DNA from 2 places in the Klebsiella sp. HN106 genome. Region 2 is predicted to be linked to the other one. Evidence: predicted binding sites of a transcription regulator. Region 2 holds the regulator's gene; the other holds the start of a gene.
What was found. Region 2 encodes LexA, which represses DNA repair genes until DNA is damaged. Its sites were predicted from a motif close to TNCTGTATGTACATACAGNA; they were not measured.
Positions count from the first base shown of each region.

Region 1: a site for LexA is predicted at 2,725-2,744, ahead of rmuC (DNA recombination protein RmuC). Genes of this name have one in related genera too.

Region 1 is NZ_JBLURD010000017.1:13,227-21,100, reverse strand. Features, by position in the region: gene ACSIPU_RS26005 (anaerobic sulfatase maturase) at 1-18, shown strand, start outside; gene ACSIPU_RS26000 (transporter substrate-binding domain-containing protein) at 114-803, shown strand; gene ACSIPU_RS25995 (dienelactone hydrolase family protein) at 807-1,619, opposite strand; gene udp (uridine phosphorylase) at 1,887-2,648, shown strand; gene rmuC (DNA recombination protein RmuC) at 2,787-4,235, shown strand; gene ubiE (bifunctional demethylmenaquinone methyltransferase/2-methoxy-6-polyprenyl-1,4-benzoquinol methylase UbiE) at 4,306-5,061, shown strand; gene ubiJ (ubiquinone biosynthesis protein UbiJ) at 5,075-5,680, shown strand; gene ubiB (ubiquinone biosynthesis regulatory protein kinase UbiB) at 5,677-7,317, shown strand; gene tatA (Sec-independent protein translocase subunit TatA) at 7,395-7,646, shown strand; gene tatB (Sec-independent protein translocase protein TatB) at 7,650-7,874, shown strand, end outside.
Region 2 is NZ_JBLURD010000003.1:319,474-327,347, forward strand. Features, by position in the region: gene ACSIPU_RS12490 (quinone oxidoreductase) at 1-857, shown strand, start outside; gene pspG (envelope stress response protein PspG) at 1,239-1,481, opposite strand; gene dusA (tRNA dihydrouridine(20/20a) synthase DusA) at 1,622-2,620, opposite strand; gene ACSIPU_RS12505 (cupin domain-containing protein) at 2,725-3,213, opposite strand; gene zur (zinc uptake transcriptional repressor Zur) at 3,418-3,933, shown strand; gene ACSIPU_RS12515 (CsbD family protein) at 4,024-4,233, opposite strand; gene dinF (MATE family efflux transporter DinF) at 4,370-5,686, opposite strand; gene lexA (transcriptional repressor LexA) at 5,756-6,364, opposite strand; gene ACSIPU_RS12530 (diacylglycerol kinase) at 6,487-6,855, opposite strand; gene plsB (glycerol-3-phosphate 1-O-acyltransferase PlsB) at 6,985-7,874, shown strand, end outside.

The sequences.
Region 1 (7,874 bases), on a different contig from region 2:
TGCGGCGCGCAGCATTGATATGCTTAAAGTAATACGTCAAAGCCCTGGCGCTGGAGATGGCCAGAGTTAATCATTTACTGAATGGGTCTACTGTCACTCTTCGGAGATGAATGATGATTGAACGCCACGAGCAAAAGAAGTATTTACGTTTTGCCATTAATCTGGGCAACCCGGTTCTTACGATACTGTCGCCAGATGGATCGCCGGGGGGGATAACCGTCGAACTGGCAAAGAAACTGGCGACTGAGAGCCAGCGTGAAGCGCGGTTGGTGACCTGGCCAACGGCCGGGCAGGTCGTGGATGCGGCGCTGATGGATCAATGGGATATCGCTTTTCTGGCTATCGACCCGGCGAGGGAAGATAAGCTTCGCTTTACGCCCTCCTACATCACGATCGAGAGTTCGCTGATGGTTAAAAAAGAGAGCAAGATTCAATCGGTTCAGGAGATGGACCGCGAAGGTTCAGTAATCAACGTGGGCAAAGGTGCGGCCTACGAGCTGTATCTGATTCGCACGCTGAAACATGCGACGCTGCGCCAATATGCCACTTCGCAGGATGCTATACAGGCGTTCATCAACGGCGAAGGTGATATGGTGGCCGGTATTCGTCAGCCTCTGGAGAAAGCCGCGCGGGATAATCCACAGTTTCGCGTTTTACCCGATAGTTTTAGCCAGATACATCAGGCGATATGCGTGCCGCGCAATGCGACACAGCACTATGAATTTATTTGCCGCTGCCTTTCTTCATGGATAGCGGACGGGACTATTGCCGGGATGGTGAGTCACCATATCGGCAATAGTTGATTTTTACCCCCGCTTACCGCCGTACTGCGCAAACCACGCCAGCATTCGCTGCCAGCCGTCTTTCGCCGACTCTTCATGATAGCTGGCGCGATAGTCGGCATTAAAAGCGTGGCCGGCCTGCGGATAAACCACAATTTCCGTCGTGGCGTTGGCCGCCCGTAGCGCCTGGCGCATGGTTTCTACCGTATCCTGTGGGATGCTGTCATCTTTTGCGCCATACAGCCCTAAAACCGGCGCATTCAGATCGACGGCGACATCGACCGGATGCTTCGGCGAATTAAGCGTTTTTTCGCCGGCCAGCTTGCCGTACCAGGCGACGGCGGCTTTTAGCTGCGGGTTATGCGCAGCGTACAGCCAGGTGATGCGCCCACCCCAGCAGAAACCGGTAATGAGCAGACGGTGGGCGTCGCCGCCGTGGCGGTAGGCCCAGCTAGCCACGTGATCGAGGTCGGCCAGCACCTGAGAATCCGGCACCTTTGTGACCAGCCCCTGGAACAGAGAAGGAATGTCGCTGTAATCGTTAGGATCGCCCTGGCGGAAGTACAGCTCCGGTGCGATAGCCAGATACCCCTCCTTTGCCAGACGGCGGCAGATATCGCGGATATGTTCATGCACGCCGAAAATTTCCTGAACCACGATAACCACCGGCAGCGAACCGTCGACGCTGCGCGGGCGGGCATGGAATGCCGGCATGTTATCTCCCTGCGAAGGGATGGATGTCTCCCCGGAGACGATGTTCTCATCTGATGTGTGAACGGCAGTTGAGGCGTGCGGCGTGGCTGCAGGTGCAAAGCCGGTTGGCTTGATTGTCGTCATGGTATTCTCCGTACCCTCAATTTATTAGCGCATCAATAACTATAGCTGCTCTGGACAGGACGTTAACCAAACACAGTGCCCGAAACCGGCTATCTTTTGTTCAGGGTTCTGAGATTTAGCTTGTTAATGTGATGTTTATCACTATTTTATGGAAAGTTATTGCAATGAATTTCATTCATGGTGATTGGTATCACAAAACTGAACCAGCAGCTTCTGTAAAGTACCGTTTTGCTTCTGCTGATAATTCGACCCACAGAGGAGTTTTTTATGTCCAAGTCTGATGTTTTTCATCTCGGCCTCACCAAAAACGATTTACAAGGGGCTACGCTGGCTATCGTCCCTGGCGATCCGGAGCGTGTGGAAAAGATCGCCGCGCTGATGGATAAGCCGGTTAAGCTGGCATCTCACCGTGAATTCACCACCTGGCGCGCCGAGCTGGATGGTAAAGCAGTGATTGTCTGCTCTACCGGTATCGGCGGCCCATCGACCTCTATCGCCGTGGAAGAACTGGCCCAGCTCGGCATCCGTACCTTCCTGCGTATTGGTACCACCGGCGCCATTCAGCCGCACATTAACGTAGGTGATGTTCTGGTGACCACCGCTTCTGTCCGCCTGGACGGTGCAAGCCTGCACTTTGCGCCGATGGAGTTCCCGGCGGTGGCTGATTTTGAATGTACTACCGCGCTGGTTGAAGCGGCGAAGTCTATTGGCGCAACCACCCATATCGGCGTGACCGCCTCTTCCGACACCTTCTATCCGGGCCAGGAACGTTACGATACCTTCTCCGGCCGCGTCGTTAGCCGCTTTAAAGGCTCGATGGAAGAGTGGCAGGCGATGGGCGTAATGAACTATGAAATGGAATCCGCCACTCTGCTGACCATGTGCGCCAGCCAGGGCCTGCGCGCCGGAATGGTTGCCGGGGTTATCGTCAACCGTACCCAGCAGGAGATTCCGAACGCGGAAACCATGAAGCAAACCGAAAGCCACGCGGTGAAAATTGTCGTGGAAGCGGCGCGCCGCCTGCTGTAATTATTCTCTCTTCGTATAAGGGTCGGATTCTTCGGCCCTTCTTTTTTGCGTAGCGCCTCGCAGGAAAACCCTTTCAAACTGGACGTTTGTACAGCACAATTCTATTTTGTGCCGTAAGTCGTTGCCGCAGGGGGCGTTGTGGATATCTCAATTATTATTAGTGCCGTCGTGGCGCTGGCCGTGGGGCTGATTGTCGGCTGGCTGGCGACCAAAGCGCACGCCGATCAAATTCGCGCCGATCTCATCGAAGAGCGGCGCGAGCTGGATATTGAGCTGAGCGCCACCCGCCAACGGCTGGTACAGGAGTCTCACTGGCGCGAAGAGTGTGAACTGCTGAATAACGAGCTGCGCAGCCTGCGCGAAATCAACGCCTCGCTGGAAGCTGACCTCCGCGAAGTGACCACTCGTCTTGAATCCACTCAGCTGCATGCGGAAGACAAAATCCGCCAGATGGTTAACAGCGAGCAGCGGCTTAGCGAGCAGTTTGAGAATCTGGCGAACCGTATTTTTGAGCACAGTAATCGCCGGGTAGATGAGCAGAACCGCCAGAGCCTGCATGGTCTGCTGACGCCGCTGCGCGAACAGCTGGATGGCTTTCGTCGGCAGGTGCAGGATAGCTTTGGCCAGGAAGCGCGGGAGCGTCACACCCTGGCCCATGAAATCCGCAATCTTCAGCAGCTAAATGCGCAGATGGCCCAGGAAGCGCTAAATCTGACCCGCGCGCTAAAAGGCGATAACAAAACCCAGGGCAACTGGGGCGAGGTGGTGTTGACCCGCGTACTGGAAGCATCGGGGCTGCGGGAAGGCCATGAATATCAAACTCAGGTGAGCATCGAAACGGAAAACCGCGCGCGGATGCAGCCTGATGTGATCGTCCGTTTGCCGCAGGGAAAGGACGTGGTCATCGATGCCAAAATGACCCTGGTGGCCTATGAGCGCTACTTCAACGCTGACGATGATTACACCCGAGAAGCGGCGCTGCAGGAGCATATTGCTTCCGTACGCAACCATATGCGCCTGCTGGGACGCAAAGATTATCAGCAGCTGCCTGGGCTGCGCTCGCTTGACTATGTTCTGATGTTTATCCCGGTGGAACCGGCCTTCCTGCTGGCAATCGATCGCCAGCCGGAACTCATTAGCGAAGCGCTGAAAAACAACATCATGCTGGTGAGCCCGACCACGCTGCTGGTGGCGCTACGGACCATCGCCAATCTCTGGCGCTATGAACATCAGAGCCGTAACGCGCAGAAAATTGCCGAAAGAGCGGGGCGTCTGTATGACAAGATGCGTCTGTTTGTTGACGATATGTCGGCCATTGGCCAGAGCCTGGATAAAGCCCAGGATAACTACCGTCAGGCGATGAAAAAGCTCGCCTCCGGGCGCGGTAACCTGCTGGTACAGGCGGAGTCATTTCGCGGGCTGGGGGTGGAGGTTAAACGTGGGATTAATCCTGACTTAGTCGAACAGGCAGCCGCGCAGGATGAAGAATACTTCCTTACAGAAGACGGTAACACGCAGGAAGATAAAGACTTTTCTGCCGATAAGGCCGTTGCCGCTGCGTATGAGAACCGTCCTCAGCCGCGTTGAAGCGTATGGGAAGTGCGCTAAACCTGTTACACTCAACGAACATTTTCTTGATAAGTAAGCAGGCATAGAGATGGTTGAGGATTCACAAGAAACGACGCATTTTGGCTTTCAGACTGTCGCCAAAGAGCAGAAAGCTGACATGGTGGCGCATGTATTTCATTCTGTGGCCGCAAAATATGACGTAATGAACGATCTGATGTCGTTCGGTATTCATCGTTTGTGGAAGCGTTTCACCATCGACTGCAGCGGCGTCCGCCGTGGGCAAACCGTGTTGGATCTGGCCGGAGGAACCGGCGATCTGACGGCGAAATTTTCTCGCCTGGTCGGCGAAACCGGCCGCGTGATGCTGGCGGATATCAACGACTCTATGCTGAAAATGGGCCGTGAAAAGCTGCGCAATATCGGCATTGTCGGCAACGTGGAATACGTCCAGGCGAACGCCGAAGCGCTACCTTTTGCGGACAACACCTTTGACTGCATTACGATTTCTTTCGGTCTGCGTAACGTGACGGATAAAGAAAAAGCGCTGCGCTCTATGTACCGCGTATTAAAGCCGGGTGGCCGTCTGCTGGTGCTGGAATTCTCAAAACCGATTATTGAGCCGCTTAGCAAAGCCTACGACGCCTATTCCTTCCATATCCTGCCGCGCGTAGGCGAGCTGGTTGCGAAAGACGCCGAAAGCTATCGTTATCTTGCTGAATCTATTCGAATGCATCCCGATCAGGACACGCTGAAAGGCATGATGCAGGATGCAGGATTTGAAAACGTCGACTACTACAACCTCACGGCAGGCATCGTTGCGCTACACCGCGGTTATAAGTTCTGACAGGAGGGACGCTATGCCTTTCAAACCACTGGTTACCGCCGGTCTTGAGACGGTTCTGAATACCTTCCTCTGGCGCGATCGGGCGTTGAAACCTGCCCGTCAGCGTCTGCTGGGGAAAGTGCTGCGTGTCGAACTGCAGGAGCTCTCCGAACCCGTGGTGCTGGTTTTTAGCGAGCGCCAGGTCGATGTGCTGGGGGCGTGGGAAGGCGAGGCAGACTGCACCGTGCGTACTCGCCTGAGCGTGCTTCCGCAGCTACGTAATCGCCAGCAGCTTACCGCGCTGATTCGCAGCGGCGATCTTGAAGTGCAGGGCGATCTGCAGGTGGTACAAAATACCGTTACGCTGTGCGATCTCGCGGAGTTCGATCCGGCTGAACTGCTCGCCCCGTATACCGGGGATGTGGTTGCGGAAGGCTTTAGTAAAGTATTCCGCGGCGGTGCTCGTTTTCTTCTGCGTGGTGCTCAGCGCCAGCAGCGCTATGTTGCGGAAGCGATTACCGAAGAGTGGCGCCTGGCGCCGGGTCCGCTGGAGCTGGCCTGGTTTGCTGAAGAAACCACAGCCGTTGAGCGAGCGCTGGCCGCGCTGGAAAAACGGCTGGAAACGCTGGAGGGCAAATGACGCCAGGAGAATTACGGCGCCTGTATTTCATCGTCCACACCTTTTTGAGCTACGGGCTTGATGAGCTCATTCCTAAAATGCGTATCACGCTGCCGCTGCGAATCTGGCGGCGGATGCTGTTCTGGATGCCAAACCGCCATAAAGAACGTCCTCTTGGCGAGCGCCTGCGCCTTGCGCTGCAGGAGCTGGGTCCGGTGTGGATCAAGTTTGGCCAGATGCTCTCGACCCGTCGCGACCTGTTCCCTCCCCACATTGCCGATCAGCTGGCCATGCTGCAGGATCGCGTTGCGCCTTTTGATGGTCTGCAGGCCAAAAAGCAAATTGAGCAAGCCATGGGCGGCTTGCCGGTAGAAGCCTGGTTTGATGATTTCTCTGTTGAACCGCTTGCTTCCGCTTCTATTGCTCAGGTGCATACCGCGCGCTTGAAAGAGAACGGCAAAGAAGTGGTCATTAAAGTGATCCGCCCGGATATCGTGCCGGTTATCAAAGCGGATATGAAGCTCATCTACCGCCTTGCCCGCTGGGTGCCTCGTCTGTTACCGGACGGTCGTCGCCTGCGCCCGCAGGAAGTGGTGCGTGAATACGAAAAAACGCTGCTGGATGAGCTCAACCTGCTGCGTGAATCGGCTAACGCTATTCAGCTGCGGCGCAACTTTGAAGATAGCCCGATGCTTTATGTCCCGGAAGTTTACTCGGACTACTGCAGTGAAGGCATGATGGTGATGGAGCGGATTTACGGGATCCCGGTTTCCGACGTCGCCGCGCTGGAAGCGCAGGGGACCAACATGCAGCTGCTGGCTGAGCGCGGCGTGCAGGTCTTCTTTACTCAGGTTTTCCGCGACAGCTTCTTCCATGCCGACATGCATCCGGGCAACATTTTCGTCAGTCGTAACCACCCGGAAGACCCGCAGTATATTGGTATAGACTGCGGTATCGTCGGCTCGCTGAACAAAGAAGATAAACGCTATCTGGCGGAAAACTTTATTGCCTTCTTCAATCGCGACTACCGTAAGGTTGCGGAACTGCACGTTGATTCCGGCTGGGTTCCGGCAGATACCAACGTCGAAGAGTTCGAATTTGCCATTCGTACCGTCTGCGAGCCTATTTTTGAAAAACCGCTGGCGGAAATCTCGTTTGGCCATGTGTTGTTGAACCTGTTTAACACGGCGCGACGTTTCAATATGGAAGTGCAGCCGCAGCTGGTTCTGCTGCAGAAGACATTACTTTACGTAGAAGGAGTAGGTCGCCAGCTCTATCCTCAGTTAGACTTGTGGAAAACGGCGAAACCGTTCCTTGAGTCGTGGATTAAAGATCAGGTGGGCATTCCGGCTCTGGTGCGGGCTTTTAAAGAGAAGGCGCCGTTCTGGATTGAGAGAATGCCGGAAATACCTGAGCTGGTGTATCAGAGCCTGCAGCAAAGCAAGCAGTTACAGAATAGCGTCGATACCATCGTGCGCGACATCCAGGTGCGGCACGTGCGCCAGGGGCAGTCCCGTTATCTGTTTGGTATAGGCGCGGTTTTATTACTGAGTGGTACGCTGCTGTTCATCCACCGCCCTGAGTGGGGCATGATGCCCGGCTGGCTGATGGCCGCTGGCGTCGTAACCTGGCTTATCGGCTGGCGTAAGACGAACTGACGGCAGTCGCCTTTATCACTGCGCATAACGTGTATAATGCGTCCTATTAATTCATCATCTGTCATAGGGGAATGTGTATGGGTGGTATCAGTATTTGGCAGTTACTCATTGTTGTCGTCATTGTGGTTCTGCTTTTTGGGACAAAAAAGCTGAGCTCGCTCGGTTCCGATTTGGGGGCGTCGATCAAAGGTTTTAAAAAGGCCATGAGCGACGACGATAAACCGGAAAAATCCGCGCCGGATGCAGATTTCGCGGCAAAAACCCTTGCTGATAAGCCGGATGACGCAAAAAAAGACGAGACTAAACGCCACGACAAAGAGCAGGTGTAATTCGTGTTCGATATCGGTTTTAGTGAACTTCTGCTGGTATTCGTGATTGGCCTCATCGTTTTGGGGCCACAACGACTACCGGTAGCGGTAAAAACGGTAGTCAGCTGGATCCGTACGCTGCGGTCGCTGGCGGCTACCGTACAAAATGAAATAACCCAGGAATTAAAACTGCAGGAGTTTCAGGAAAGCCTTAAGAAGGTGGAAAAGGCCAGTCTGGATAACCTGACG
Region 2 (7,874 bases):
TTGATACCTATATCCGCAGCGGCCTCTATCCACCGCCGTCATTGCCGAGCAGCCTCGGCACCGAAGCCGCTGGCGTCGTGAGCAAAGTCGGTAACGGCGTAAAGCATATTAAAGCCGGCGACCGGGTGGTCTACGCGCAATCGGCGCTGGGGGCCTATAGCTCCGTGCATAATGTACCTGCCGATAAGGCCGCTATTTTACCGGACGCCATCTCTTTCGAGCAGGCGGCAGCGTCGTTCCTGAAAGGGCTCACGGTTTATTACCTGCTGCGTAAAACCTATGAGATCAAAGCAGGCGAGCCGTTCCTGTTCCACGCGGCGGCCGGCGGCGTCGGGCTCATCGCCTGTCAGTGGGCCAAAGCGCTGGGCGCTAAGCTGATCGGTACCGTCGGCAGCGCGCAAAAAGCCGAACGCGCTAAACAGGCCGGCGCCTGGCAGATCATTAACTATCGCGAAGAGAATATCGTCGAACGCCTGAAAGCGATCACCGACGGTAAGAAAGTTCAGGTGGTTTATGATTCCGTCGGTAAAGATACCTGGGAAGCGTCTCTTGATTGCCTGCAGCGCCGGGGGCTGATGGTGAGCTTCGGCAACTCTTCGGGCCCGGTGACCGGCGTGAATCTCGGCATTCTCAACCAGAAAGGTTCGCTGTACGTTACCCGCCCGTCGCTGCAGGGCTATATCACTACGCGCGAAGAGCTGACGGAGGCCAGCAACGAGCTGTTCTCGCTGATCGCCAGCGGGGTGATAAAAGTGGATGTTGCGGAGAGTCAGAAATATGCATTGAGCGATGCCCGCCGCGCGCATGAGGTGCTGGAAAGCCGGGCGACGCAGGGCTCGAGTTTGCTGTTGCCATAGTTATGGCTTTTCCCTAAATGAGCCGGGCTACAGGAAGAGGGTAAGTGAATGAATCCCCAGGAGCTGACAACAGTAAGCGACTGGGGTGAATGACAAATCTGTCAGAAACAGATTTGAACGCCGCAAAGCGACGGCCCGTAAGGGCGAGTCTCATGGATGAGACGAGTCACTCAGCAACCAACGCCCCTGCAGCCTGAAGTATGACGGGAGAAGAAGAAAAGTTTAGGGCTTCCCCCTGGGAAGCCCTTACTTTTTTTGTTCGGCTGTATGTAGGGTACAGCTCGATGAATTCGTTAACGCGCTAATAGTGACAGATTTAATAAGCAAAGCCTACGCTGTTTTATGCAAAAATCTTCAGGTTGTGACATACCGCTCAATACCTTAGTAACGCCAGCGGTTATTACCGCGATAACGGTTCCCGGTTGGCGATTTTATCGCCCGAATCACCCACACCACGACTACGGCCAGCAGCAGCCAGGGCAGCAGCTTAATCATTAACGCAAACAAACCACCGACAAACATCAGCGCGGTCGCGACCACAATCGCGGCAATAATTCCCAGCAGTGAAACGCCGGTGACCAACAGCATGACAAAAAAGCCAATAACAAATAAGAGTTCCAGCATCGTCTTTCCCCTAAAGAAATGTAATCTACCTTGCTGGATATTACAAAAATCATGCCAAATATAAGTTATTGAATAAAAACAAAAACGCCCGACATGTCAGGTGCCAGGCGTGGTGAATTTGACCAGATTTTAGCGAAAAACTAACGCTTGTCGGCAACCAGTTTCAGCGCCTGTTCCAGTACATTGATGTCGGCCCCGGCTTTATGCGCATTTTCGCTCAGATAGCGACGCCACTGGCGCGCGCCGGGAATGCCCTGGAAGAGCCCCAGCATATGACGCGTCACGTGCCCCAGGTAGGTTCCGTTACTCAGTTCGCGTTCGATATAGGGATACATCGCCCGGACCACGGAAACCGGGTCAGCATCGACGCCTTCCACGCCGAAAATCTCCCGATCCACCGAGGCCAGAATACCCGGATTCTGATAGGCCTCACGTCCTACCATCACGCCGTCCATATGCTCAAGATGCTCCTTTGCCTCTTCCAGCGACTTAATACCGCCGTTGATCGCCATGGTCAGATGCGGGAAATCGCGCTTAAGCTGGTAAACGCGTGGATAGTCCAGCGGCGGGATCTCGCGGTTCTCTTTGGGGCTCAGGCCTGAAAGCCAGGCTTTACGCGCGTGGATGATAAACATCTCGCATTCGCCCTTCCCGGATACCGTTTCGATAAAATCGCACAGAAACTCATAGCTGTCCTGGTCGTCAATGCCGATACGGGTTTTTACCGTAACCGGGATCGACACGACGTCGCGCATCGCTTTAATACAGTCAGCCACCAGCTGCGCGTTCCCCATCAAGCAGGCGCCAAACATACCGTTCTGTACGCGATCGGACGGGCAGCCGACGTTGAGGTTAATTTCATCATAGCCGCGCGCCTGCGCCAGCTTTGCGCAGTGCGCCAACGCAGCCGGATCGCTGCCGCCGAGCTGCAGGGCGACCGGATGCTCTTCCTCGCTGTAGGCCAGATAGTCGCCCTTACCGTGAATAATCGCACCGGTGGTCACCATTTCGGTATACAGCAGCGTGTGGCGCGACAGCTGACGCAGAAAATAACGGCAGTGTCTGTCGGTCCAGTCGAGCATGGGCGCGATGGAAAAACGGTGGGCAGCAAAAGCAGTAGGCGTTGATTCTGACATCATGGCGAATAAATAAGCATCCGGGTAAAAAGGGGCGCTACTATAGCACAAAGATAAACCACTGGCGCATAGCGTCGGCGCCCCCCCTTTCCATCCCGCAATAAACGCTATTTTTTCCGCGGCTTGCCGTCGTGAGGGCCGAAAAACTGCGGCGGATGGTCAACCCAGCGATCCTGACGCGTAGCGGCATAGCCGGGGTTAAGCGGATAGTAGATACGATTAAATTTCTTGTTTGCCTCACCCACGACTAACAGGCGGACCTCCTGTTCGGTGTTATTGAGGAACGTGTGGCAAATGCCGGTTCCGGCAGGAAAACCGACGCTATCCCCCGGCTCCAGCTTCCACAGGTAGCCGTTAATCCACACTTCCGGATAGCCTTCCAGCACGTAGATAAACTCTTCTTCGTCGCTTTCCGCATGTGGATAAGAAGTGCGGCGCCCGGGCGGCAGGCGCTCATGGTGGATCCCCAGGCGATTGAGCCGCAGACCGCGCGCCAGCGGCGCACCGATGGAGAAAAGCTCGGTACTGTCAGGGTAGGTGGAATCATCCGCCCCTTCCAGTTCACGCCAGTGTCGAATGCAATCAGGTCGTTTCATCGTTTTCTCCCGAAAATGAGATGCATCAGGTATAGCATAAGGGGGCAAGCCAGAGCGACCCCAGGAGCGTGACGGCTGGGACGAATTGACGCTGCCAAAGCGTATGTGACGCGAAGTGTGACGGGTATAGTCCGCCGGGTCTCGGCGTTTCATCGGTATCGTGATAAAGTAACAGTTTGAGATTCACGCAACCAGAGGACGCTCATGGATAAGACCACTTCGCAACAAATGTTAGCGCATGCTGAAAAGCTCTGCGCGCAGCGTGGCGTGCGCCTGACCCCGCAGCGCCTCGAAGTATTGCGTTTGATGAGCCTGCAGCAAGGGGCAATCAGCGCCTACGACCTGCTCGATCTCCTTCGTGAAAAAGAGCCCCAGGCTAAACCGCCGACCGTCTATCGGGCGCTGGAGTTTTTACTGGAGCAGGGGTTCGTGCATAAGGTGGAATCGACCAATAGCTACGTGCTGTGCCACCTTTTCGATCAGCCAACCCACAGCTCAGCGATGTTTATTTGCGACCGCTGCGGCGGCGTGAAAGAAGAGTGCGCGGAAGGCGTCGAAGATATAATGCATACGCTGGCGGCAAGAATGGGATTCGCGCTGCGCCACAACGTCATTGAAGCTCACGGCCTCTGCGCTGCCTGCGTCGAGGTCGAATCCTGCAGTACGCCGGGCCACTGTCATCACGACCATACCATCCAGATAAAAAAGAAAGCCCGCTGAGGCGTTAGCCGCAGCGGGAATCAAGGGTAGCAGTACCTCCATGTACCGATCGTGCAGGCAATAACAGTGGGTTAAAACACGACGTTTTCGCTACCAGCGGTAGTCGTTTTTGGTTTCCCAATCGGTCACTTCTTTGTCTGCCTGGTCTTTTTCATATCCATAACGTTCCTGGATTTTACCGACCAGCTGGTCACGCTTACCCTCAATGACGGTCATGTCATCATCAGTCAGCTTGCCCCATTTCTCTTTCGCTTTACCTTTGAACTGTTTCCAGTTACCGCCGATTTCGTCTTTATTCATCATGCATTCCTCATCGTTCGGTTATCGTTCGGTGAATGAACAGCCCGCTGTGTTTCGGACATGACTTAACTATAGATGAGTATTCTGAGTAAGATTTATTATTCGGAATCTTTAACCATCAGATGTACTAAATGCACTACGAAAACCAGGTTCCGCGCCGCCAGTGCCGCCGCCAGATCGCTGCCAGGGAAGCGCCGCGCAGAGCGAGAAAGACCGTCAGCGCCAGCCACAGTCCATGGTTACCGAGCGTGGGTACCGTCAACAGCGTCAGGGCAAACCCCGCCGCCGCCACCGCCATGCTGTTACGCATCTCCGCACCGCGCGTCGCACCGATAAACATGCCGTCCAGCAGGTAGCACCAGACGCCAATGACCGGCAGAATCATCTGCCAGACCAGATAGCGGTCGGCCAGCTGCTGCAGGGAAGGCAGCGAGGTCAGCAACGCAATAATCTGTTCGCCGGCAAGTCCGTAAATCAGCGCAAACGCCAGCGCCACTATCCCTGACTGGCGGCAAGCCGCATGCCAGACAGCCAGCAGCCGTCTATCGTCACGCGCGCCGTAGGCCTGCCCGGAGTGCGCCTCAACGGCGTAGGCAAAACCGTCCAACGCGTAGGCGGTAAAGGTCAGCATCGTCATGAGAACCGCATTGACCGCGACGACATCGGCGCCGAGGCGAGCGCCAAATACCGTTACCGCACCGAAGCAAAGCTGTAGCAGCAGCGAACGCAGCATGATGTCGCGATTCAGCGCCAGCAGGCGACGTATATCGCCGCGCCAGGCGTTTTTTAGCATTAACAGGGAAACGCCGCGCAGCGCCAGCACGCGCCTTGCCATCAGCAGGCCGATAAAGAAAGTGGCGTATTCTGCCGTGACCGTTGCCAGCGCCGCCCCCTGCACGTTCATATGCAGACCCATCACCAGCCATACATCGAGCACAATGTTAAGAACATTGCCGACCACCAGCAGGATCACCGGCGCTCTGGCGTACTGCACGCCCAGCAGCCAGCCCAGCAGGACCAGGTTCGCCAGCGATGCCGGCGCGCTTAGCCAGCGGATCTCAAGGAAGCGTCTGGCCTGTTCGAGCACGGCTTCGCTGCCGCCGACGATGTGCAGCGCCAGGTCGATCAACGGCATCCGCAAGAGCACAATGGCCGCCCCGGCGGCCAGCGCCAGGCACAGCGGCTGCACCAGCGCACGCGCCAGACGCTGCGGATCTTTAGCGCCGTACGCCTGGGCCGTCAGCCCAGTGGTACTCATTCGCAGGAACAACAGCAGCATAAAGAGGAAGCTGGTTGCCGTTGCGCCAACCGCCACGCCCCCCAGATAAACCGGGCTATCGAGATGACCAATAACGGCGGTGTCCACCAGTCCGAGCAGCGGAACGGTGATATTGGAGAAGATCATGGGCAGCGCTAAGCGCCACAGGGCTTTGTCGGCGGCGTTAAAAAACATGGAGAGAGTGCCAAAAAGAGGAAAAACGACGCAGCATCATGCATCAGATGATGCCGCGAGAGGAAGAGTTTACTGCCAGTTGCCGTTGCGAATAACGCCGACGGCCAGGCCTTCAATGGTGAAACTTTGTTGACGAAGATCCACCACGATTGGCGAAAATTCGCTGTTTTCCGGCAGCAGTTCGACGACGTTACCCTGCTTTTTCAGGCGCTTTACGGTCACTTCTTCGTCAATACGCGCCACAACTACCTGGCCGTTACGCACATCCTGAGTTTTATGGACTGCCAGCAGGTCGCCATCAAGAATGCCGATGTCTTTCATCGACATACCGCTGACGCGCAGCAGAAAATCGGCATTCGGTTTAAACATGGCCGGATCGACCTGATAGTGGCCTTCAATATGCTGCTGGGCCAGCAGCGGTTCCCCTGCTGCTACGCGGCCAATAAGCGGCAGGCCCGTTTCTTCTTCCGTCAGCAGACGAATACCGCGGGAGGCGCCGGAAACGATTTCGATTGCGCCTTTACGCGCCAGCGCTTTCAGGTGCTCTTCCGCCGCGTTTGGGGAACGGAACCCCAAGCGCTGAGCAATCTCCGCACGCGTCGGCGGCATGCCCGTCTGGCTGATATGATCCCGAATGAGATCAAACACCTCTTGCTGCCTGGTCGTTAACGCTTTCATTCCGCCCCCTGGGTGTATATACAGTTATGCTGTGAGTATATACAGCTAACGGTGATTTTGGAACCACATTTCACACAAAAATCAGGAGTTTCTTTTCGTTTTGCGAGCCGCTACGACAGGAGTTAGCGGTAATTTGCCCATAAAAGGGTTCCCCAGGTGATCAGCGCGATGACAATCGCCAGCAAAACCGCCGCAGAGCCCATGTCTTTCGCGCGCCCGGAAAGCTCATGATGCTCAGGGCCTATACGGTCCACGACCGCTTCAATCGCGCTGTTGATAATTTCAACTATCATCACTATCAGGACCGAGCCAATTAACAGCACCCGGGTAATGGCATCGACGTCTAACCAGCAGGCAATCACCACGGCAATGATGGCCGCGATGCCTTCCTGACGAAATGCGGCCTCGTTGACCCATGCCGCCCGGAATCCTTTCCAGGAATACCCTGCCGCTTTAATAATTCGGGTTAACCCAGTGGTATTATTGGCCATCAAACAAACCTTTTTATGTAAATGACGTCAATGAGTGTACGCGTTTGCCGCGTTACAACGGAAATTTTGCGCACTTTCTGTTATTCTTGCGGCGCATTTGCATGATTAACCAGAGGCTTCACATCGTCTATGTCTGGCTGGCAACGAATTTACTATAAATTACTGAATTTACCATTAAGGGCGCTGGTAAAAAGCAAGTCGATTCCGGCACAACCTGCTCAAGAGTTAGGCCTGGATACCTCGCGGCCCATTATGTACGTCCTGCCCTACAATTCGAAGGCGGACCTGCTGACGCTGCGCGCGCAATGTCTGGAGCATGAGTTACCGGACCCGCTGGAGCCGCTGGAGATCGACGGCGCCCTGCTTCCGCGCTACGTATTTATCCACGGCGGACCGCGCGTATTCACCTATTACACGCCGAAAGAAGAGTCTATCAAGCTCTTTCACGACTATCTGGATTTGCACCGTAATCACCCCGATCTTGATGTGCAAATGGTGCCAGTCTCGGTCATGTTCGGTCGCGCACCGGGGCGTGAAAAAGGCGAGGTTAACCCGCCACTGCGCATGCTCAACGGCATTCAGAAATTCTTCGCCGTTCTGTGGCTGGGCCGCGACAGCTTTGTGCGTTTCTCGCCTTCGGTCTCGCTGCGTAAAATGGCGGACGAACACGGCACCGATAAAACTATCGCTCAGAAGCTGGCCCGCGTGGCGCGTATGCACTTCGCCCGTCAGCGTCTGGCGGCGGTCGGTCCGCGCCTGCCTGCGCGCCAGGATCTGTTCAATAAACTGCTGGCGTCGAAAGCCATTGCCCGTGCGGTAGAAGACGAAGCGCGCAGCAAGAAAATTTCTCATGAAAAGGCGCAGCAAAACGCTATCGCCCTGATGGAAGAGATCGCCGCGAACTTCTCCTATGAGATGATTCGCCTGACAGACCGCGTGCTGGGCTTTACCTGGAACCGACTGTATCAGGGCATTAACGTGCATAACGCCGAGCGCGTGCGCCAGCTGGCGCACGAAGG